3 regions of the Streptomyces sp. AC602_WCS936 genome follow, and region 1 is predicted to be linked to each of the others. Evidence: riboswitches for the same ligand, from Rfam matches in the RefSeq annotation. Region 1 holds a riboswitch; each other region holds the start of a gene.
What was found. A riboswitch is a leader RNA that binds a small molecule or an ion and turns the genes downstream of it on or off. The one in region 1 is predicted to bind cobalamin.

Region 2: another riboswitch for cobalamin. It lies ahead of KUM03_RS08980 (ribonucleoside-diphosphate reductase subunit alpha); the one in region 1 lies ahead of KUM03_RS32605 (cobalamin biosynthesis protein).
Region 3: another riboswitch for cobalamin. It lies ahead of KUM03_RS05965 (energy-coupling factor ABC transporter permease); the one in region 1 lies ahead of KUM03_RS32605 (cobalamin biosynthesis protein).

The regions. Positions count from the first base shown of each region.
Region 1 covers NZ_JAGMUF010000120.1:38,046-45,120, reverse strand. Annotated here, with positions in the region: gene KUM03_RS32610 (cobyric acid synthase) at 1-1,359, opposite strand, end outside; gene KUM03_RS32605 (cobalamin biosynthesis protein) at 1,356-2,321, opposite strand; cobalamin riboswitch at 2,427-2,566, opposite strand; gene KUM03_RS38725 (DUF397 domain-containing protein) at 2,759-2,995, shown strand; gene KUM03_RS32595 (hypothetical protein) at 3,267-3,767, opposite strand; gene KUM03_RS32590 (helix-turn-helix transcriptional regulator) at 3,809-4,666, opposite strand; gene KUM03_RS32585 (hypothetical protein) at 5,105-5,326, opposite strand; gene KUM03_RS32580 (inorganic phosphate transporter) at 5,361-6,602, opposite strand; gene KUM03_RS32575 (class II aldolase/adducin family protein) at 6,827-7,075, shown strand, end outside.
Region 2 covers NZ_JAGMUF010000020.1:70,811-77,885, forward strand. Annotated here, with positions in the region: gene KUM03_RS08970 (DUF3311 domain-containing protein) at 1-184, shown strand, start outside; gene mctP (monocarboxylate uptake permease MctP) at 181-1,791, shown strand; cobalamin riboswitch at 1,888-2,066, shown strand; gene KUM03_RS08980 (ribonucleoside-diphosphate reductase subunit alpha) at 2,190-4,565, shown strand; gene KUM03_RS08985 (ribonucleotide-diphosphate reductase subunit beta) at 4,565-5,596, shown strand; gene KUM03_RS08990 (hypothetical protein) at 5,509-5,754, opposite strand; gene KUM03_RS08995 (GlxA family transcriptional regulator) at 5,847-6,821, shown strand; gene KUM03_RS09000 (cytochrome P450) at 6,825-7,075, opposite strand, start outside.
Region 3 covers NZ_JAGMUF010000012.1:22,823-29,897, forward strand. Annotated here, with positions in the region: gene KUM03_RS05945 (FAD-binding and (Fe-S)-binding domain-containing protein) at 1-1,530, shown strand, start outside; gene KUM03_RS05950 (hypothetical protein) at 1,624-2,073, opposite strand; gene KUM03_RS05955 (chloride channel protein) at 2,337-3,746, shown strand; gene KUM03_RS05960 (potassium channel family protein) at 3,808-4,320, shown strand; cobalamin riboswitch at 4,378-4,564, shown strand; gene KUM03_RS05965 (energy-coupling factor ABC transporter permease) at 4,594-5,307, shown strand; gene KUM03_RS05970 (energy-coupling factor ABC transporter substrate-binding protein) at 5,304-5,648, shown strand; gene cbiQ (cobalt ECF transporter T component CbiQ) at 5,649-6,398, shown strand; gene KUM03_RS05980 (ATP-binding cassette domain-containing protein) at 6,395-7,075, shown strand, end outside.

The sequences.
Region 1 (7,075 bases):
GGGGGCCGGCACGAAGCGGCGGCCCGCGGCGGCGGCCACCTCGCGCAGGAACGCCCGCCGGAAGCCGTCCGACTCCAGCGAGCCGTGCCAGTGCGTGCCCCAGGTCTGGCCGACCCGGCAGCCGTCCAAGAAGGGTGCGCCGCCCGTGACTTCGGCGACTCCGTGGTGGATCTCGTACCCCTCGACCCGCTCGCCGAGGGCCTCGCCCACCGGCCGGGTGAGGGTCTTCTCGCGGGCGAACCGCACCCGCACGGGCAGCAGTCCGAGCCCGTCCACGTGCCCCGCGCGGGACTCGACCTCGTCCTCGATGTGCTCGCCGAGCAGCTGGAAGCCGCCGCAGATCCCGAGGACGGGCCGCCGCTCGGCCACCCTGCGCGCGATGGCGTCCGCGAGCCCCCGCTCCCGCAGCCACTCCAGGGCCCGGACCGTCCCCCGCGTCCCGGGCACGATGACGAGGTCCGCGTCGGCCAGCTCCTCCGGCCGGTCCACGAACCGCACCACGACACCGGGTTCGGCGGCCAGTGCGTCCACGTCCGTGAAGTTGGACATGAGCGGGACCGCGCAGACGGCGACCCGTAGCACGTCCTCGCCGACCGGCGGCGCGACGACCGACTCGCGCACGGTCCCCCGCAGGGACACGCGCAGTCCGTCCTCCTCGTCGATGCCGAGTCCGTGCCGGAAGGGCAGGACGCCGTACGTGTGCCGCCCGGTGAGCCCGTGCAGCATCTCCAGACCCGGCTCCAGCAGCGAGACGTCACCCCGGAACTTGTTGACGAGGAACCCGGCGACCAGCGCCTGGTCCTCGGGCGCCAGCAACGCCACCGTCCCGAAGAACGAGGCGATGACCCCGCCCCGGTCGATGTCGCCCACCACCAGCACGGGCAGCCCGGCGCCCCGGGCGATCCCCATGTTCACGATGTCGGTCCGGCGCAGGTTGATCTCGGCCGGACTGCCCGCCCCCTCGCAGATCACCGCGTCATACGTGCCCCGCAGCTCGGCCAGACAGTCCAGCACGGTGCCGAGCAACTGCTGCTGCCGTCCGCCGTGGTAGCCGCGGGCGCTCATCTCGCCGACCGGCTTGCCGAGCAGCACGACCTGGCTGCTGCGCTCACCGCCAGGCTTCAGCAGCACCGGGTTCATCTGCGCGGTCGGCTCCACCCGGCACGCCTGGGCCTGCATGGCCTGCGCCCGCCCGATCTCGGCGCCCTCGCGGGTCACGAACGAATTGAGGGACATGTTCTGCGCCTTGAAGGGCGCCACCTTCACGCCCTGGCGCACCAGCCAGCGGCAGATCCCGGCGGTGACGACGCTCTTGCCGGCGTCGGAGGTGGTGCCGGCGACGAGGAGGCCACCGTTCATGACGTACGTCCCTTCCTGATGACCCCGCGGACGAGCAGCCGCGCGCCCGCGCACGCGCCGAGCGCCAGCCAGCCCACGCGCCGGGAGAGCCGCACGGCCCGTTCGATGTCGCCGGAACCTGCCCGTACGGGCCGTCCCGCCGCCCCGTTGAGGACGGGCCGGTGCTCGACCCGTCCGCCATAGGAGAGCGTCCCGCCGAGCCGCACGCCCAGGGCGCCCGCGAACGAGGCCTCCACAGGACCGGCGTTGGGGCTCGGGTGCCGCGCGGCGTCGGCGCGCCAGGCCCGTACGGCGCCCCGGGGATCACCGCCGGCCGCGGTGGCCAGGGCGGCGGTCAGGCGGGCGCCCGGCCAGCCCGCGAGGTCGTCGAGCCGGGCCGAGGCCCAGCCGTAGCGGCGGTACTTGGGCGACTTGTGGCCGACCATGGCGTCCAGGGTGTTCACGGCCCGGAAGCCGGCCAGTCCGGGCACCCCGCCCAACGCGCCCCACACCAGGGCGCCCACCACCGCGTCCGAGGTGTTCTCGGCGACGGACTCCACGACCGCCCGGGCGATCCCGTCGGCGTCCAGTGCCTGCGGGTCCCGGCCGCACAGGTGCGGCAGCCGCGCGCGGGCCGCCTCGACGTCGCCGGCCTCCAGGGCGCGGCCGACGGCGCTCGCCTCGCGGGCGAGCGAGGTGCCGCCGACGACCGCCCAGGTGGCGGCGGCGGTCAGCGCGACGGAGGCGGCGGGGGAGTGGCGTACGGCGCGGGTGGCGGCCAGCCCGAGGGCGGCGGCGCCACCGGCGCACACGGCGGTGTGCAGCGCGCCCCAGCCTCGGTGGTCGTGCCACAGCACCCGTTCCACGGCACCGGCGGCACGGCCGAACGCGGCGACCGGGTGTCCGCGGCGCGGGTCGCCGAGGAGGAGGTCACCGAGGAGGCCGGCGGCGGCGCCGTACGCGAAGACGCGTTCGGCGCGCACGGCTCAACCGACCGTGGGAAGGAGAAGACGAACGGTGTCGCTGGTGAGCCCGGAACGGCAGCCGCGCATGGCGATAGGTCCTCACTCAGGGTGTCCGCGCCCTGGTTAGAAGAGAACGGCGGTGGGAGTTCCTGGCTCCCGGGGATCGCTCCCCGGTCACAGTGGCGGGACCGCGCCGGATTCACACCGGGCTTCCTCTCCAGCCGCCGCATTGGCTCCGGCAGTCCACCACGCCCCGCGAACACCCGTCAACTTGCCGTTGACCTGCGAGGCCGGGTGTGCTGAGGCCCACACCGTCGATAGTTGGCCATGCCCGCGACATCGGCGCTTTCTGGGCTCTTCCCCGGCGGCCGGGCTGGGAAGACTGGAGAGGACGGCAGCGCGTGTACGCGGGCGGGTGGCAGCGGTCGGGCGGCGGGTGAGGGTGCCGGGGCCGCGTGACGGCCGGTGGGCCGGAGGAGGTTGGTGTGATCGGAAGTGAACTGTCGGAGCACACGTGGTTCAAGAGCAGCTATTCCGGCAATACGACTGAGTGCTTAGAGATGGCTGCCGGGGGTGGCCAAGTGCTGATACGTGACTCGAAGCAACGTCGACACGCTGTGCTCGCCTTTCGTCACGCGTCGTGGTGTGGTTTTCTGGCGGGGCTTGTGGACCCGGATTCGCGCGGCGCCTGACCGCCGCGCGGGGGGACGGGAGGTACACGCATGGCAGACCGAACCAAGGGGACCGCTTCCGCGCGTCCGGGGTGGCCCGGCACGCGTGGGCACCGGATGACCGGGGCGGTTCCGCTGGCACTCTTCTGCTCGGTGGTGGGGGTCCTCGCCGTCGGGCTGGGTGCATTGGCGGCGTTCCTGGCGCCGAGCGGTGCGGCGCGCGGCACGGTGTGGCTGGTGGTGACCGCCGCGGTGGCCGTGGGCGCGGGGCTGTGGTGGGGGCTCACTCCCGTCACGGACCGCCTCCGCGTTCTGAACCGCGCTCTGACGGCCGTGGAGCCTCGGCGGCGCCACCACTGACGGGCTGGGCGGGCGCCGACGCGGCTCGGCCGCGCAGCGCCCTGCCGAGTCCGGCGCCCAGGGCGGTGAGGAGGGCCGCGCCGAAGGCGCCGATGGCTGCGGTGGTGAGGGGGGACGCGGAGCCGTGCGGCAGGCTGGGCGCGACTCGTGTGGCCAGGGCGATGCTGAACAGCAGGACGCTGCCGCACGCCGTGCCCAGCAGGAGACGGGCGGAAATCAGCCGGATCTCCCCGGCCACCCGGGCGTTCTCCACGTCGATGAGGGCCTCGGCCCATTCGGGTCGCTGCATGGCGTACGCCTTGAGCGTGCAGTCGTCGAGCGGGGGAGGGCCCTGTTCCGCGTCGCCGGATCCCCCCGGCGGGTCGGCGGTGGGACCGGTGCCGGCCGGCGCGCGCCACCGCTGCCACCACGCTCGTACTCCGAAGACCGTCATGGGGCCTCCCCCGTCTCGTGCCGGGCCGTCCCGGCCCGGATTCAGCTGTCGGCCAGGCTCTCCCTGACCTCGTCGAGCAACTCGATCACCTGAGCGCCGGCGTACGCCTTTTCGCTGATGTCCTCGAAGCACTCCTGGTGGCGGGCGGTGAGTCCGAGGTCGTCACGGCTGGACAGGCCGCCGCCCGGGCCTTCGAGGTACAACAGGTCGTCGTCGTCCTTGAACTCGAGCAGGATGAAGGACGTGGAGACGCCGAAGTGAGCGCCTGCGGAGAAGGGCAGGACGCGGATGGTGAGCCTGGGGTGCGCCGTCAGGGACTTGAGGTGGTCCAGCTGCCGCCGCATCACCGCCGGGCCCCCGATCTGGCGCCGCAGGGCCGCCTCGTCGAGGACGATGTCGATCTCCGGGCCGTCGTCGCTGTCGAAGAAGCGCTCCTGGCGGGTGATGCGCAGCTCCACCTGCGGGCGCACCCGTGCTTCTTCGGTCAGCGTGGACATCAGCGCCGTGGCGTAGTCCTCCGTCTGCACCAGACCGGGCAACACCACCGGGTTGTACATGCGGATCGCGTCCGCAGAGCCCTCGTAGCCCAGGTAGAGGGCGTACGCGGGCGAGACAACCTCGCTGTACTGCACCCACCACGACACTCCCTTCGAGCCGCGGGCGGCCTCCTCCAGCTCCTCGACCCGAGCGGGGTCCGTGACCCCGTACAGCTGGAGCAGGGCCCTGAGGTCGGTGACGCTGAGGCTGACCGTGCCCTTCTCGATCCGGATCAGTTTGGAGAGTGACCATTCCAGCTGCTGCACGGCATCCCGTTGGGTCAGTCCGGCCTGATCGCGGGCTTTGCGCAGCTCGATTCGCAGCCTTCGTCGGTTGAGGCTCGGATCGATGTCCCTGGCCATGGTGCTCCCTGCCACATGTCGTCGTTGACCGGTCGGGTCGCCACCGTCGAAATAACAACTCTCGTTGAGGATAGGTTAGTTCGACACTGGCGACCAGAGGTGGTCAGTATGACATGTGTCTTTCCGGCAGGGTCGCCTCGCTAGCCCGAACGCTGACGAAGCCCCGCGAAATGACATCAAAGGGATGTGCCTTCTGAGGAGAAAGTTGCTCGTGTGGCAGGACCGGAGCAGTGGGTTCTCCGTCGGCTCCTGTAGGTCGGCGAAAATTCACAAGCGGAAGCCGTCACGCGCGGTTGACGGTGGGATTCCCTCCCAGGGGGTCACCGGAGCCGCAAGAGGCACCCGTCGCCGGTGTTGTCGGTGGAACGGGAACCGCCCTGCCCGGAGGCCGGTGGAGACCGGGTCCGGACAGGGCGGGTGAGTATGTGCGGGTGCGGCTCAGGCGACGATCAGGTAGATGCCGTACGCCACCGCCGCCGCGCAGGCCGCGAAGCACGCGTACGCGCCGGTGACCGCGAGGCCCGCGGAGCCTCCCTCGGCGGCGGCCCGCTCCTGGCGGGAGAGGCCGACGATGCCGAGGGTGAACAGGCCCACCAGGGCCACGGTGGCCACGAGGCTGACCCCGAAGACGGAGCCGAGAGCTGCCCAGTCGATGCTCATGGAGGTTCGTTTCCTTCGTGCCCGGGGCGCGGGCTCAGACGGTGGTGGTGGCCGAGGGGGCCTTGGATTCGGACGCGGAGGACGCGCCGGCGGCCGCCGGCTCCTCGGTCACGCCCGCCGGGGGCGGGGTCACGGCGGCCATCGCCTGGGTCACCACGCCGGACTGCTCGGGCTCGTCGGCGTCGATGACGTTGGTGTGGTCGACGACCTCACGCCGGGAGAGCTTCCAGATGGCGGCGCTGGAGCCGACCAGGAAGACCGCGACCAGGGCGGTGCCCCAGTCACCCAGTCCGCAGACCCACTCGGCGATCGCGGCGACCAGGGCCGCGGCCGGCAGGGTCAGGCCCCAGGCGACGAACATCCGGGTGGCCGTGGACCAGCGGACCACGCCGCCCTTGCGGCCGAGGCCCGCGCCCATCACCGCGCCGGAGACCGAGTGGGTGGTGGAGAGGGAGAAGCCGAGGTGCGAGGAGGCCAGGATGACCGTCGCGGCGCTGGTCTGGGCGGCGAAGCCCTGCTGCGGCTGGAGGTCGGTCAGGCCCTTGCCCATGGTGCGGATGATGCGCCAGCCGCCGAGGTAGGTGCCGAGCGCGATGGCGATGCCCGCGGACAGGATGACCCACATGGGCGGGTCGGAGTCGGGGGCGAGCGAGCCGCCGGCGACCAGGGCGAGGGTGATGATGCCCATCGTCTTCTGGGCGTCGTTGGTGCCGTGCGCCAGCGAGACGAGGCCGGCGGAGGCGATCTGCCCGGCGCGGTAGCCCTTCGCGGCGGCCTTGCCGTCGGCCTTGCGGCCGAGTTTGTACGTCAGGCGTGCGCCGAGCATCGCCGCGAGGCCCGCGACGAGCGGGGCGGCGATCGCGGGGATCAGCACCTTGGTGACGAGCGCGTCGCCGTTGACCGCGCCGACGCCCGCCGAAGCGACCGCGGCACCGATCAGACCGCCCATGAGGGCGTGGGAGGAGCTGGACGGGAGTCCGACCAGCCAGGTCAGCAGGTTCCAGAGGATCGCGCCGACCAGGGCGGCGAAGATGACCTCGGGACGGATGCCGGTCTCGTCCACGAGACCCTTGGAGATCGTGTTGGCGACCTCCACGGAGAGGAAGGCGCCGACAAGGTTGAGGACGGCGGACATCGCCACCGCCACCTTGGGCTTGAGCGCACCGGTCGAAATGGTCGTTGCCATCGCGTTGGCGGTGTCGTGGAAACCGTTCGTGAAATCGAACGCGAGAGCGGTCACCACCACAATCGCGAGGATCAGCGAGAAGCTTTCCATTTACCCAGGCAATCGTTCGAGGTCATTGGCTGGACGAACGTAGGTAACCATGGTGAACGGAAGATGAACTGAGCAGGGCGCCACGGTGACCGGAACCGGCGCCACCGCCTCCCTCCGCGTGTCCGCCCCGATGCTCTCCGGAGACGTGCCTGGCAGGATCGCCGCGACGCCGGTCGGGCGGCGGTCGAAACGGGCCCGGAGCGGGCGGGGAGGAGACGGTGACTGTGACGTATTCGCGGGCCGGACGGGCGGCCGGACAAGCGGAACCGGAAGAGGAACGGGACCGGAGGGCGGCCTGGGAGGCGCTCGTCGCCACGGCCCGGCGGACGGTGACGGACGGGCTGGTGGTCGGCACCTCGGGCAACGTCTCGGTACGCGTCGGCGACACGGTGCTGGTCACCCCTTCGGGTGTGCCGTACGACCGTCTGGCCCCCGGGGACGTCACCGGCGTCGACCTCGACGGCCGGCAGGTG
Region 2 (7,075 bases), on a different contig from region 1:
CGCACCGTTCGTCGCCATGCTCTGGGTCGGTTCGTACGCCAAGTCCGACCCGGCCTTCATCGGCATCCCGTTCTTCTACTGGTACCAGATGGCGTGGGTCGTCATCTCCACCGCGCTGACGATGACGGCGTACAAGCTGTGGCAGCGTGACCAGCGCGCCCGCCGGGAAGGCGGTTCCAAGTGAACGACGGCGTGAACGGCGTCGCACTCGCCGTCTTCATCTTCTTCTTCGTGCTCGTCACCGCCATGGGCTTCCTGGCCGCCCGCTGGCGCAAGGCCGAGAACGAGCACAGCCTCGACGAGTGGGGCCTCGGCGGCCGCTCCTTCGGCACCTGGGTCACCTGGTTCCTGCTGGGCGGCGACCTGTACACGGCGTACACCTTCGTGGCCGTTCCGGCGGCGATCTACGCGGCGGGCGCGGCCGGCTTCTTCGCGGTGCCGTACACCATCCTGGTCTACCCGCTGATCTTCACCTTCCTGCCGCGCCTGTGGTCGGTCTCCCACAAGCACGGGTACGTGACGACCTCGGACTTCGTGCGCGGCCGGTTCGGCTCGAAGGGGCTGTCGCTGGCGGTCGCCGTCACCGGCATCCTCGCCACGATGCCGTACATCGCGCTCCAGCTGGTCGGCATCCAGGCCGTACTGGACGTGATGGGCGTCGGCGGCGGCAAGGACACCAACTGGTTCATCAAGGACCTGCCGCTGCTGATCGCCTTCGGTGTGCTGGCGGCGTACACCTACTCGTCGGGGCTGCGCGCGCCCGCGCTGATCGCGTTCGTCAAGGACACGCTGATCTACATCGTGATCGCGGTGGCGATCATCTACATCCCGATCAAGCTCGGCGGCTTCGACGACATCTTCGCCTCGGCGAACGACAAGTTCACCGAGACGGGCAAGGGTGGGCTGATACCGGACCACGGCGGCCAGTGGACGTACGCCACGCTGGCGGTCGGCTCCGCGCTCGCGCTCTTCATGTACCCGCACTCGATCACCGCGACGCTGTCCTCCCGCAGCCGTGAGGTGATCCGCCGCAACACCACGATCCTGCCCCTGTACTCGCTGATGCTGGGCCTGCTGGCGCTGCTCGGCTTCATGGCGATCGCGGCCGGAGTGACGGTGGAGAACGGGCAGCTGGCGATCCCGCAGCTGTTCGAGAACATGTTCCCGGACTGGTTCGCGGGCGTGGCCTTCGCCGCGATCGGCATCGGCGCGCTGGTCCCGGCGGCGATCATGTCGATCGCCGCCGCGAACCTCTTCACCCGCAACATCTACAAGGACTTCATCAAGCCGGACGCCACCCCGGCCCAGGAGACCAAGGTCTCCAAGCTGACGTCCCTGCTGGTGAAGGTGGGTGCGCTGGTCTTCGTCCTCGGCATGGACAAGACGGTCGCGATCAACTTCCAGCTGCTCGGCGGCATCTGGATCCTGCAGACCTTCCCGGCCCTGGTCGGCGGCCTGTTCACCCGCTGGTTCCACCGCTGGGCGCTGCTCGGCGGCTGGGCGGTCGGCATGGTCTACGGCACGGTCGCCGCGTACGGCGTCGCCTCGCCGACGCAGAAGCACTTCGGCGGCTCCTCCGACGAGATCCCCGGCATCGGCGAGATCGGCTACATCGGCCTCACCGCCTTCGTGCTGAACGTCCTGGTCACCGTGGTCCTCACCTTCGTCCTGCGGGCGGTCAAGGCGCCCGACGGCGTCGACGAGACCAAGCCGAGCGACTACACGGCGGACGCGGGCGACCCGGGCGTCCAGGTGGAACTGCCGCCGGCCACGGCGGGCTCCTCGCACTGACCCTCGTATCGATGCGGGCCGCCGGAGGAATCCGGCGGCCCGTTGTCGTACCGGGGCACTGGCCCACGTACCGCGACACGACACCGGGACACAACATCTGGGGGTGCTCGCGCCGGTCGGCACAAGATGTATGCTCGTGCTCGCTGTCGCCGCAGGGGAATCCGGTGCGAATCCGGAACTGTCCCGCAACGGTGTACATGCGTGCATCCGTACGTCTCCGCACGTGCGCGCACGCATGTCCAGTCCGAGGACCTGCCGACGGTGCGCCCGGCCGCCTTGGCCCGGGTGCCATGACGTCCGGGCCTCGTGGAGTGGGCCGGTGGACGCGACGCCGTGCGCGCTCGTGAGCTGCCCCCTGCCCCCCGCCAGGCCCCGTGCCGAGCGAGGGAGTGCTCCACGTGACCATCGCGCCAGCCGATCCGGCTTCAGCGACCCCGGTGACGGCGACCGGGGAACCCGACGGACCCGGTGCCGCGCTGCTGCGGACCCTGACCGGGCTGACCGCCGACCTCCCCGACGCCGACCCCGGCCGGGTCGCCGCCGCCGCGCTGCGCGGCCGCTCCGCCCGCGCGGACGAGGCCGAGCTGCGCGAGCTCGCCACCGAGGCGGCGGCCGGGCTCATCTCCGAGGACCCGGTCTACTCGAGGCTCGCCGCCCGCCTGCTGGCCATCGGCATCCGCGCCGAGGCCGCCTCGCAGGGCGTCACCTCGTTCAGCGGCTCGGTCGCCACCGGTCACCGCGAGGGCCTGATCGCCGACCGCACCGCCGCGTTCGTACGGCTGCACGCGGAACGCCTGGACGCGCTGGTCGACCCGGCCGCCGACGACCGCTTCGGCTACTTCGGCCTGCGCACCGTGTACAGCCGCTACCTGCTCCGGCACCCGATCACCCGCAAGGTCGTCGAGACGCCCCAGCACTTCATGTTGCGGGTGGCCGCCGGACTCGCCGAGGACGAAAGCACGCGTTCGACCGACGAGGTGGCCGCGCTGTACGGCCTGATGAGCCGCCTGGACTACCTGCCCTCCTCCCCCACCCTCTTCAACTCCGGCACCCGGCACGCCCAGATGTCGTCCTGCTACCTCCTGGACTCCCCCAAGGACGAGCTGGACTCCATCTACGACCGCTACCACCAGGTCGCCAACCTCTCCAAGCACGCCGGCGGCATCGGCATCGCCTACTCCCGCGTCCGCGCCCGGGGTTCGCTGATCCGCGGTACCAACGGGCACTCCAACGGCATCGTGCCGTTCCTGAAGACACTGGACGCCTCGGTCGCCGCCGTGAACCAGGGCGGCCGGCGCAAGGGCGCCGCCGCCGTCTACCTGGAGACCTGGCACGCGGACGTCGAGGAGTTCCTGGAGCTGCGCGACAACACCGGCGAGGACGCCCGCCGCACGCACAACCTGAACCTCGCGCACTGGGTGCCGGACGAGTTCATGCGCCGGGTGGACACCGACGAGCCCTGGTCGCTGTTCTCCCCGGCCGACGTGCCCGAGCTGGTCGACCTGTGGGGCGCGGAGTTCGACGCCGCCTACCGCAAGGCCGAGGCGGCGGGGCTGGCCCGCAAGACGCTGCCCGCACGGGAGCTGTACGGCCGCATGATGCGCACCCTCGCGCAGACCGGCAACGGCTGGATGACCTTCAAGGACACCGCCAACCGCACCGCCAACCAGACCGCCGAGCCGGGCCACGTCGTCCACTCCTCCAACCTCTGCACGGAGATCCTGGAGGTCACGGACGACGGCGAGACGGCGGTCTGCAACCTCGGCTCGGTCAACCTCGGCGCGTTCGTGGACCGCGCGGCCGGTGACATCGACTGGCAGCGGCTGGACGCCACCGTCCGCACCGCCGTCACCTTCCTGGACCGGGTCGTCGACATCAACTTCTACCCGACCGAGCAGGCGGGCCGCTCCAACGCCCGCTGGCGTCCGGTCGGCCTCGGCGCGATGGGCCTCCAGGACGTCTTCTTCCAGCTCCGGCTGCCCTTCGACTCCCCCGAGGCCAAGGCCCTGTCCACCCGCATCGCCGAGCGGATCATGCTCGCCGCGTACGAGACCTCCGCCGACCTCGCGGAGCGCGACGGCCCGCTGCCGGCCTGGGAGAAGACCCGCACCGCCCGGGGCGTGCTGCACCCCGACCACTACGGCGTCGAGCACACCTGGCCCGAGCGCTGGGCGGCGCTGCGCGAGCGCATGACCGCCACCGGGCTGCGCAACTCCCTGCTCCTGGCGATCGCCCCGACCGCGACCATCGCCTCCATCGTGGGCGCCTACGAGTGCATCGAGCCGCAGGTGTCCAACCTGTTCAAGCGCGAGACGCTGTCCGGCGAGTTCCTCCAGGTCAACTCCTACCTGGTGGACGACCTCAAGCGGCTCGGCGTGTGGGACGCCCGCACCCGCGAGGCGCTGCGCGAGGCCAACGGCTCGGTACAGGGCTTCACCTGGATCCCCGAGGACGTCCGCGCGCTGTACCGCACCGCCTGGGAGATCCCGCAGCGCGGCCTGATCGACATGGCCGCCGCCCGCACCCCGTACCTCGACCAGGCCCAGTCGCTGAACCTGTTCCTGGAGACGCCGACCATCGGGAAGCTCTCCTCGATGTACGCGTACGCCTGGAAGCAGGGCCTGAAGACCACGTACTACCTGCGTTCGCGCCCGGCGACCCGCATCGCCCGCGCCGCCGCGCGAGCCACCACCGTCCCCGTGCAGGCCGGCCCGGACCCCGAAGCCGTCGCCTGCTCCCTGGAAAACCCCGAGTCCTGCGAGGCCTGCCAGTAATGACCACCGAGACCCCCGCACAGCCCACCACGAAGAACCTGCTCGACCCGGGCTTCGAACTGACCCTGCGCCCCATGCGCTACCCGGACTTCTACGAGCGCTACCGGGACGCCATCAAGAACACCTGGCACGTCGAGGAGGTCGACCTCCACTCGGACGTCGCCGACCTCGCGAAGCTGAGCCCCGAGGAACAGCACCTGATCGGCCGGCTCGTGGCCTTCTTCGCCACCGGCGACTCGATCGTCGCGAACAACCTGGTGCTGACGCTCTACAAGCACATCAACTCACCCGAGGCGCGGCTGTACCTGTCCCGGCAGCTCTTCGAGGAGGCCGTGCACGTCCAGTTCTATCTGACGCTGCTGGACACCTACCTGCCCGACCCGGACGACCGGGCCGCCGCCTTCGCGGCCGTGGAGAACATTCCCTCCATCCGCGAGAAGGCCGGTTTCTGCTTCAAGTGGATGGACTCGGTCGAGTCGATCGACCGTCTGGAGACGCGGGCCGACCGCCGCCGCTTCCTGCTCAACCTGATCTGCTTCGCCGCCTGCATCGAGGGCCTGTTCTTCTACGGCGCCTTCGCCTACGTCTACTGGTTCCGCAGCCGGGGCCTGCTGCACGGCCTGGCCACCGGCACCAACTGGGTGTTCCGGGACGAGACGATGCACATGTCCTTCGCCTTCGACGTGGTCGACACCGTGCGCAAGGAGGAGCCGGAGCTGTTCGACGACCGGCTCCAGCAGGAGGTCACCGACATGCTGCGGGAGGCCGTCGAGGCCGAGCTGCAGTTCGCGCGCGACCTGTGCGGTGACGGCCTCCCGGGGATGAACACCGACTCGATGCGGCAGTACCTGGAGTGCGTGGCCGATCAGCGTCTGACGCGGCTCGGCTTCGCCCCGGTGTACGGCTCCGAGAACCCCTTCTCCTTCATGGAGCTGCAGGGCGTTCAGGAGCTGACCAACTTCTTCGAGCGGCGCCCCTCGGCGTACCAGGTGGCGGTGGAGGGCACCGTCGACCTGGACGAGGACTTCTGAGTCTCCTCTCCCTCCCGGGTCATCTCCTGGGCCTCCCTGAGCTGACGGTCGATGCGCTTGTCGCGCACGATACCGATCACCGAGGGGAGGACCATGAGGACCAGGAGCCCGAAGGTCACGAGCATTCCGATCAGGGCTTCGATCTGGTTTCCGGTCATGACACCACTGTCGCTCCGGATACTCCTTACCGGGAGTGGCAGGACTGCCGTAAGGCCTCGATTTCCTGCCACTTCCGAGGCACACTGGCGGCATGCTGCAGAACGTGGCCGCCGTCCTGCTGGACGGCGTGCATCCCTTCGAACTCGGCGTCGTCTGCGAGGTCTTCGGCATCGACCGGAGCGACGAGGGCCTGCCCGGGTACGACTTCGCGGTGGTGTCGGCTCAGGGCCCGGCGCTGAGCACCCACGTCGGCGGGCTCTCCGTCTCCACGCCGTACGGCCTCGACCGGCTGGAGGAGGCCGACCTGATCGCCGTCCCGGCGGGCAGCGACTACGCCCGCCGGGAGTACCCGCCCGAGCTGCTGGCCGCCCTGCGGCGGGCGGTGGACCGGGGCGCGCGGGTGCTGAGCGTGTGCTCCGGGGTGTTCGTGCTGGGCGCCGCCGGGCTGCTGGACGGGCGGCGGTGCGCGGTGCACTGGCACCACGCCGAGGAGCTGGCCCGGCAGTACCCGACAGTGGCCGTCTCGCCCGACGTGCTCTACGTGGACGAGGACCCGGTGATCACCAGCGCGGGCACCGCCGCCGGCATCGACGCCTGTCTGCACATCGTGCGCAAGGAGCAGGGGCCGGAGGTCGCCAACCGGATCGCCCGGCGGATGGTCGTACCGCCGCACCGGGACGGCGGCCAGGCGCAGTACATCGAGCGGCCGCTGCCGCGCTCCTCCTGCGACACCGTCGGCGAGGTGCTGGCCTGGATGGAGCAGCACCTCGACGAGGAGGTCACCGTCGACCAGCTCGCGGCCCGGGCGCACATGTCCCCGCGCACCTTCGCCCGCCGCTTCCAGCAGGAGACGGGGACGACTCCGTACCGCTGGATACTGCGCCAGCGCGTGTTGCTGGCCCAGCGGCTGCTGGAGGCGACGGACGAGACGATGGACGCGATCGCCTGGCGCACCGGCTTCGGTACGGCGGCGGCCCTCAGGCACCAGTTCGTCAGGGCCCTGGGGACCACCCCGCACGCCTACCGGCGCACCTTCCGGGGACCGGAGGCGGTCACGGGCGCCTGAGCGTCACCGCGCCACGGGCCTGACCAGCAGGTCGTGCGGACGCAGCGTGATGCCGACGCGGACCGCGTCGTTCGAGCCTGCCACCTGCTCGAAGCGGTACTTCGTGGCGAGCGCCGCCGTGATCAGGGTCAGCTGCGCCATGGAGAAGTGGTCGCTCGGGCACTTCCGCTTGCCCGCGCTGAACGGCTTCATGGCGTATTTCGGCACATTCCCCGCGCGTTCCGGCAGCCACCGGTCCGGGTCGAACTCCAGGT
Region 3 (7,075 bases), on a different contig from region 1:
TACGGGCTGGACGAGAACCTGCGCCTGGGCGGTGACTGGGCCCCGTACGAGCCCCGCGACCTGCGTTTCCGCTTCCCGCACGACGGGGGGTCGTTCTCGCAGGCCGCCAACCGGTGCGTCGGGGTCGGCAAGTGCCGGCAGCACACCAGTGACGGCACGGTGATGTGCCCGTCGTACCAGGTGACCCGCGAGGAGGAGCACTCGACGCGGGGCCGGGCGCGGCTGCTGTTCGAGATGCTCGACGGGCACGGCGACGGCGCCCTGCGGGACGGCTGGCGGTCGGAGGCGGTCAAGGACGCGCTCGATCTGTGCCTGGCCTGCAAGGGGTGCAAGAAGGACTGTCCGGCGGACGTGGACATGGCCACGTACAAGGCGGAGTTCCTGTCCCACCACTACGAGGGCCGGCCGTGGCGCAGGCCCCGCTCGGACTGGTCGATGGGCTGGCTGCCCGCGCTCGCGCAAGTGGTGGGGCGCACCCGGCTCGCGCCGGTCGTCAACGCGCTCACGCACGCCCCGCTGCTGTCGAAGGCGGCCGTGCTGGCCGCCGGGGTGGCGGACCGGGAGGTGCCGCTGTTCGCGGAGCAGACGTTCGAGCAGTGGTTCGCACGCCACGAACCGGAGGGCGACGGGCGGCGCGGGTCGGTGCTGCTGTGGCCGGACACCTTCACCAACCATTTCCACCCGCACATCGGACGGGCCGCGGTCCGGGTGCTGGAGCACGCCGGCTGGCGGGTGGAGCTGCCGTCCGAGCCGCTGTGCTGCGGGCTGACCTGGATCTCCACCGGACAGCTCGGGACGGCGCGGAAGGTCCTCACCCGGACCGTGCGCAGCCTCGCCGAGCACGTGCGGGCGGGCGGTCTGGTGGTGGCGCTGGAGCCCAGCTGCACGGCGGTGTTCCGGGCGGACGCGGGCGAGATGTTCCCCGGCGACCAGGACGTGCGCCGGCTGGCGGAACAGACGGTCACGCTGTCCGAGCTGCTGACCGACCACTCCCCGGGCTACGAGCCGCCGCGGGTGCCCGAGCGGTCCGCGAAGGCGCTGGCCCAGGTGCACTGCCACCAGCACGCGATCATGGGCTGGGAGGCCGACCGGGAACTGCTGCGCCGGGCCGGGGTCGACGCCGAGCGGCTGGACTCCGGGTGCTGCGGGCTGGCCGGCAACTTCGGTTTCGAGCGGGGCCACCTGGACGTCAGCGAGGCGTGCGCGGAGCGGGTGCTGCTGCCGCGGCTGCGGGAGGAGGACGAGGCGACGGTGGTCCTCGCCGACGGGTTCAGCTGCCGCACGCAGATCCACGAGTTCGACAGCGGCGGCCACGAGGGCGTTCACCTGGCGGAGCTGCTGGCCTCGGCGCTGCCCCGTCCCGCCGGGGACACCGAAGTGCCGGGCAGCGCGTACGGCACCGCGCCGGGCGCCCGTCCGGCGGCGCCGGGGCTGCGGGCGAAGGCGCTGGCGGTGGCGGGCACGGGGGTGACCGCCGTCGGCGCGGCGCTGGCCGCGGCGGCCCTGGGCCGGGCGCTGCGGCGCCGGTGATGGCCGCGCCCCGGCCTCCGGACGGCGGTGACCTCCGGAGGCCGGGGCGGCTCCGGAGGTCACCGGCGGTGGACGGTCCTTCTTGACGGCTCCTCAGGCGGCCTGGTCCTGGCGGCTGGCCAGGGCCCAGATGACGAAGACGTCGATCGCCATCATGATCACCGACCAGACGGGCGAGTACGGCAGGAACAGGAACTGGGCGATCAGGCTGAGCGAGGCGAGGAAGATGCCCGCGAAGCGTGCCCAGGCCATGTCTTTGAGCAGGCCGATTCCGGTGACGAGGACCAGTGCGCCCAGGATGACGTGGATGATGCCCCAGCCCGTCAGGTTGAGTTCGTAGACGTAGCTGCCGACGCGGGCGTACACGTCGTCCTCGGCGATGGCCGCGATGCCCTGCAGGACGGCGAGGGCGCCGTTCAGCAGCAGCAGTACGCCCGCGAAGACGACGCCGCCGGTCACCCAGCCGCTGGAACGGTCCGCCGACCGCGGGGTGCCGGCGCCGTGCGTCGGCCTGCCGGGAGAAGGTGCGGCGTGCTGGCTCATGAGCGGAGTCCTTTCTGCGTGTCCCCCGTACGGGCCTGCGCCCATCGGCACCCCGAGGCGCCGACAGGTCATTCGAGCCTGCGGCCACCCGCACCGCCCGGCCATACGGGTCCGCCGAACGGGTGAGGCAGGCAGCTGCCGCGCCGTGCCGCCCGGTCCCCGGGACGGGCGCCGTGCGCGTGCGGGCCCAGTGCGCCTCGCGTTTACTGAGCCGCACATGCGAACGCTCGTGAGGGACCGGGTGCGGTGGACGGAGGAGGCCCGTGACGACGCAGCCCGCGCCGGCGAACGCGGTGCCGGGCCGGGCCGAGCAGTCCCTGCGGCGCACCCTGCTCAGCCCCGGCTACCTGCGGCTGTTGCTGCTGTGCGTGCTGCTGGGTGTGCCCATCGCGCTGGCCTGCTTCTTCTTCGTCGGGTTGCAGCACGAGCTCCAGCACTGGGTGTGGACGGCGCTGCCCGAGGCGGTGGGGTACGACGCCCCGCCCTGGTGGTGGCCGCTGCCCGCGCTGGTGCTGGCGGGGCTGATCCTGGCGCCGATCGTGACCCGGATGCCGGGCGGCGGCGGTCATCTGCCGGTGAACGGGCTGGGCGGCGCGCCCGTCGGCCCCCGCGCGCTGCCCGGTGCGGTCCTGGCCGCGCTGGCCACGCTGCCCCTGGGGGTGGTGCTGGGGCCGGAGGCGCCGCTGATGGCCGTGGGCAGCGGGCTCGCCCTGCTGGCGGTGCGGCGGGCGGGTGCGGCCGGGGACCCGAAAGCGAGCGCGGTCCTCGCCACGGCCGGCTCCACCGCCGCGATCTCCACCATTCTCGGCGGCCCGGTGGCCGCGGCCGTGCTGCTCATCGAGGGGGCCGGGCTCGGCGGCGCCCAGCTGGTCGCCCTGCTGCTGCCCTGTCTGCTGGCCAGCGCGACGGGCGCCCTGGTCTTCACCGGCTTCGGCCAGTGGACCGGCCTGAAGATCGGCGCCCTCACGCTGCACGACCTGCCGCCGGGCGCCAATCCGGACGCCGGGGACTTCCTCTGGGGCATCCCCACGGCGGCGCTGATCGCCGTGCTGATCACGCTGGGCCGCGAGCTGGGCCGGCGCACGGTCTCCTGGACGCGGGAGCGCACGGCCGTCCGCACCGTCGCCTGCGCCACGGCGGTCGGCGTCTGCGTCAGCGCGTACGCCCTGATCACCGGCCGCTCCCCGGCTCAGGCGGCACTGTCCGGGCAGGCCACGCTCGCCGAGCTCGCCGCGCACCCGCACGCCTGGTCGGTGGGCGCGCTGGTGGCACTGGTCGCGTGCAAAGGGCTGGCCTGGGGCATCGCGCTGGGCAGTCTGCGCGGCGGCCCGATCTTCCCGGCGGTGCTGCTGGGCACGGCGACGGCCCTGGCCTGCTCCGGCCTGCCGGGCTTCGGAACGACGCCGGCCCTCGCCCTCGGCATCTCCGCCGCCGCGGCCGCGGTGACGGGGCTGCCGCTGGCCAGCGCCGTGCTGGCGGTACTGCTGATGGGCGGCGACGCGCACGACCAGATGCCGCTGATCGTCACCGGGTCGGTGGTCGCCTTCATCGTCGCCCAGGTGACCCGCCGGACCGAGCCGAGCGCGGACGGGGGTCCGGGGACGAAGGCGGACGGGAGACCAGGGGCGGGGCCGGACACGGACGGCGGACCGGCGGCCGGGACGGGGCGGTGACGGGGCGGTGGGCCGGGTGGCGGGCGGGGCGGTGAGGGGCCGGTCGGCCGGGTGGCGGGCGGTGCGGCCCTGGGGGCTGCGGGCCGGGGCCGCGGCGGTCGTGGTCACGGCCTACTTCCTCCTCCCCCTCGATCATCTGGGCCCGCAACGCCCCCTGCTGAGCTGGCTGCTGTTCGCCCTGGTCCTGACCGCCGTGGCCGTGCTGCTGCTCCGGCAGATCCGGCACGTACTGGTCGACCGGCCGGACTCCCGGCCCGGCATGGTCCTCTCCCTGCTGATCGTCCTGTCCGTGCACGTCTTCTCGGCCACCTACTACGCCCTCGCCAAACAGCCCGGCGAGTTCACCGGCCTGCACACCCGCGTCGACGCCCTGTACTTCACGATCGTCACCCTGGCGACCGTCGGGTACGGCGACATCACCCCGCGGGGCCAGTCGGCGCGGATCGTGACGGTTCTGCAGATCGCGTACAGCTTCGTGTTCCTGACCGCCGCCGCGACCGCGCTGACGCAGCGGATGCGCGACATGGTGGTGCGGCGCACGGGGCGGGACCGGCCCGGCTCGCGGGAAGGCTGAGGGGGCGCACGCGCCCGCCGGGCGGGAGGCCCGCTTGTCACCACCCTCGTGGGAGCACTACCGTCGTCACGCCTTGGTGAACGGGAAATCCGGTGTGATGCCGGTGCGGCCCTCGCCACTGTGAATCGGGAAGTCCGGCTCCGGCCCTCGCGGGCAGCCACTGGATCGCTTGCGATCCGGGAAGGCGGAGCACGGGCGGTGGTACCCGTAAGCCAGGAGACCGGCCAAGGCGCGTCGTCCATCCACGAGGTGCTGGAGAGGGTCTGCCGAGTCATGCACATAGCCGAGGGCTTTCTGCCTCCGGCGCACGCGATCGCCTGGGGTGTCGCGTCCGCGCCGTTCGTCGTCCACGGAGTACGGTCACTCACCCGTGAGGTCAGGGAGCACCCGGAGAGCACCTTGCTCCTCGGCGCCTCCGGGGCCTTCACCTTCGTCCTGTCGGCCCTGAAACTGCCGTCCGTCACCGGGAGTTGCTCCCATCCGACCGGCACCGGTCTGGGCGCGATCCTCTTCCGGCCGCCGGTCATGGCGGTGCTGGGCACCATCACCCTGCTCTTCCAGGCGCTGCTGCTCGCGCACGGCGGGCTGACCACGCTCGGCGCCAACGTCTTCTCGATGGCGATCGTCGGCCCGTGGGCCGGGTACGGCGTCTACCGGTTGCTGCGCCGCTTCGACGTGCCGCTGATGGTCACCGTGTTCTGCGGGGCGTTCGTCGCCGACCTGTCCACGTACTGCGTCACCAGCGTGCAGTTGGCGCTGGCCTTCCCCGACCCGGGCAGCGGATTCCTGGGCTCGCTCGGCAAGTTCGGGTCCGTCTTCGCCGTGACGCAGATCCCGCTCGCGGTGAGCGAGGGCCTGCTCACGGTGGTCGTGATGCGGCTGCTGGTGCAGTCCAGCAAGGGGGAACTGACCCGGCTGGGCGTGCTGCTGACGAGGACGGGGACCACGGGGGCCGCCAAGACCGAGGGACAGGAGGTGGCCCGATGAGCCGGAACGCCAAGATCAACGCGCTGCTGCTGCTCGCCGTGGCCGCGCTCGCGGTGCTGCCGCTGGCGCTGGGACTCGGCGACCACAAGGAGGAGCCGTTCGCCGGGGCCGACGCGGAGGCGGAGACGGCGATCACCGAGATCGAGCCGGACTACGAGCCGTGGTTCTCGCCGCTGTACGAACCGCCCTCGGGGGAGGTCGAGTCGGCGCTGTTCGCCCTGCAGGCCGCGATCGGCGCGGGCGTGCTCGCGTACTACTTCGGGCTGCGCCGGGGGCGGCGGCAGGGCGCGGAGCGGGCGAGGGCGGCGACGGCTGTGCGGGACGCGCCCGAAGGGGACTGAGTGCTGCCGATCGACGCGGCGGCGCACAGCAGTCGCTGGCGTCGCCGTCATCCCGTGGACAAGGCCGTGCTCGGGCTCGGGCTGACCGTGCTGGCGGTCGCGCTGCCGCCCTGGCCGGGCGCGGCGCTGGTGCTGGTGACGGCGCTCGCCGTGCTGCTGGGGCCCGCGGGGGTGCCCGGGCGCAGGCTGTGGCGGGCGTACCGGGTGCCGCTGGGCTTCTGCGTGACGGGGGCGCTGCCGCTGCTCGTTCAGGTCGGGGGCCCGGACGGGTTCCTGACGGCGGCGGACGGCGGGCCGGTACGCGCCGGCGAGCTGCTGCTGCGCACTTCGGCGGCCTCCCTCGGGGTGCTGCTGTTCGCGTTCACCACACCGATGTCCGACCTGCTGCCCCGGCTGGTGCGGGCCGGGGTGCCGGCGCCGGTGGTGGACGTGGCGCTGGTGACGTACCGCATGAGTTTCCTGCTGCTGGACTCCGTGCGCCGGGTGCGGCAGGCGCAGGCGGCGCGGCTGGGGCACACCACCCGGGCCGCGGCCTGGCGTTCGCTCGGCGGGCTCGGCGCCACGGCGTTCGTGCGGGCCTTCGACCGGGCGGCACGGCTGCAGAGCGGGCTCGCCGGGCGCGGCTACGACGGCACCCTGCGGGTGCTGGTGCCCGACGCCCGCGTCTCCGTGCCGTTCACCGCGGCGAGCGTGGCGCTGCTGGCGGCGCTGGCCGCCCTCACCCTCGTACTGGAAGGACCCCTGTCGTGAATGAGCCGGAAGCGGCCCTGGTGGCCCTGCGGGGCGTGTCCTTCGCCTACGAGGAGGGGCCGGACGTGCTGACCGGCCTGGACTTCGCGGTGCGCGAGGGTCGCGCGCTCGCGCTGCTGGGCCGCAACGGCAGCGGCAAGACCACGCTGATGCGGCTGCTCAGCGGCGGACTGCGGCCGCGCGCCGGGCGGTTGACGCTCGGCGGGGAGCCGGTGACGTACGACCGCCGGGGGCTCACCCGGCTGCGGACCACCGTGCAGCTGGTGGTGCAGGACCCGGACGACCAGCTCTTCGCGGCGTCCGTCGCGCAGGACGTGTCCTTCGGACCGCTGAACCTCGGACTGTCCGACGCGGAGGTCCGGTCCCGGGTCGGGGAGGCGCTCGCCGCGCTGGACATCGCCCGGCTGGCCGACCGGCCCACGCACTTGCTGTCGTACGGGCAGCGCAAGCGGGCCGCGATCGCCGGAGCCGTGGCGATGCGGCCCCGGGTGCTGATCCTGGACGAGCCGACGGCCGGGCTCGATCCGGACGGGCAGGAGCGGCTGCTCGTCACCCTGGACCGGCTCCGCGCGGGCGGCACCACAGTGGTGATGGCCACCCACGACGTCGACCTCGCCCTGCGCTGGTCGGACGACGCCGCGCTGCTCACGCCCACCGGTGTGCACACCGGCCCGACG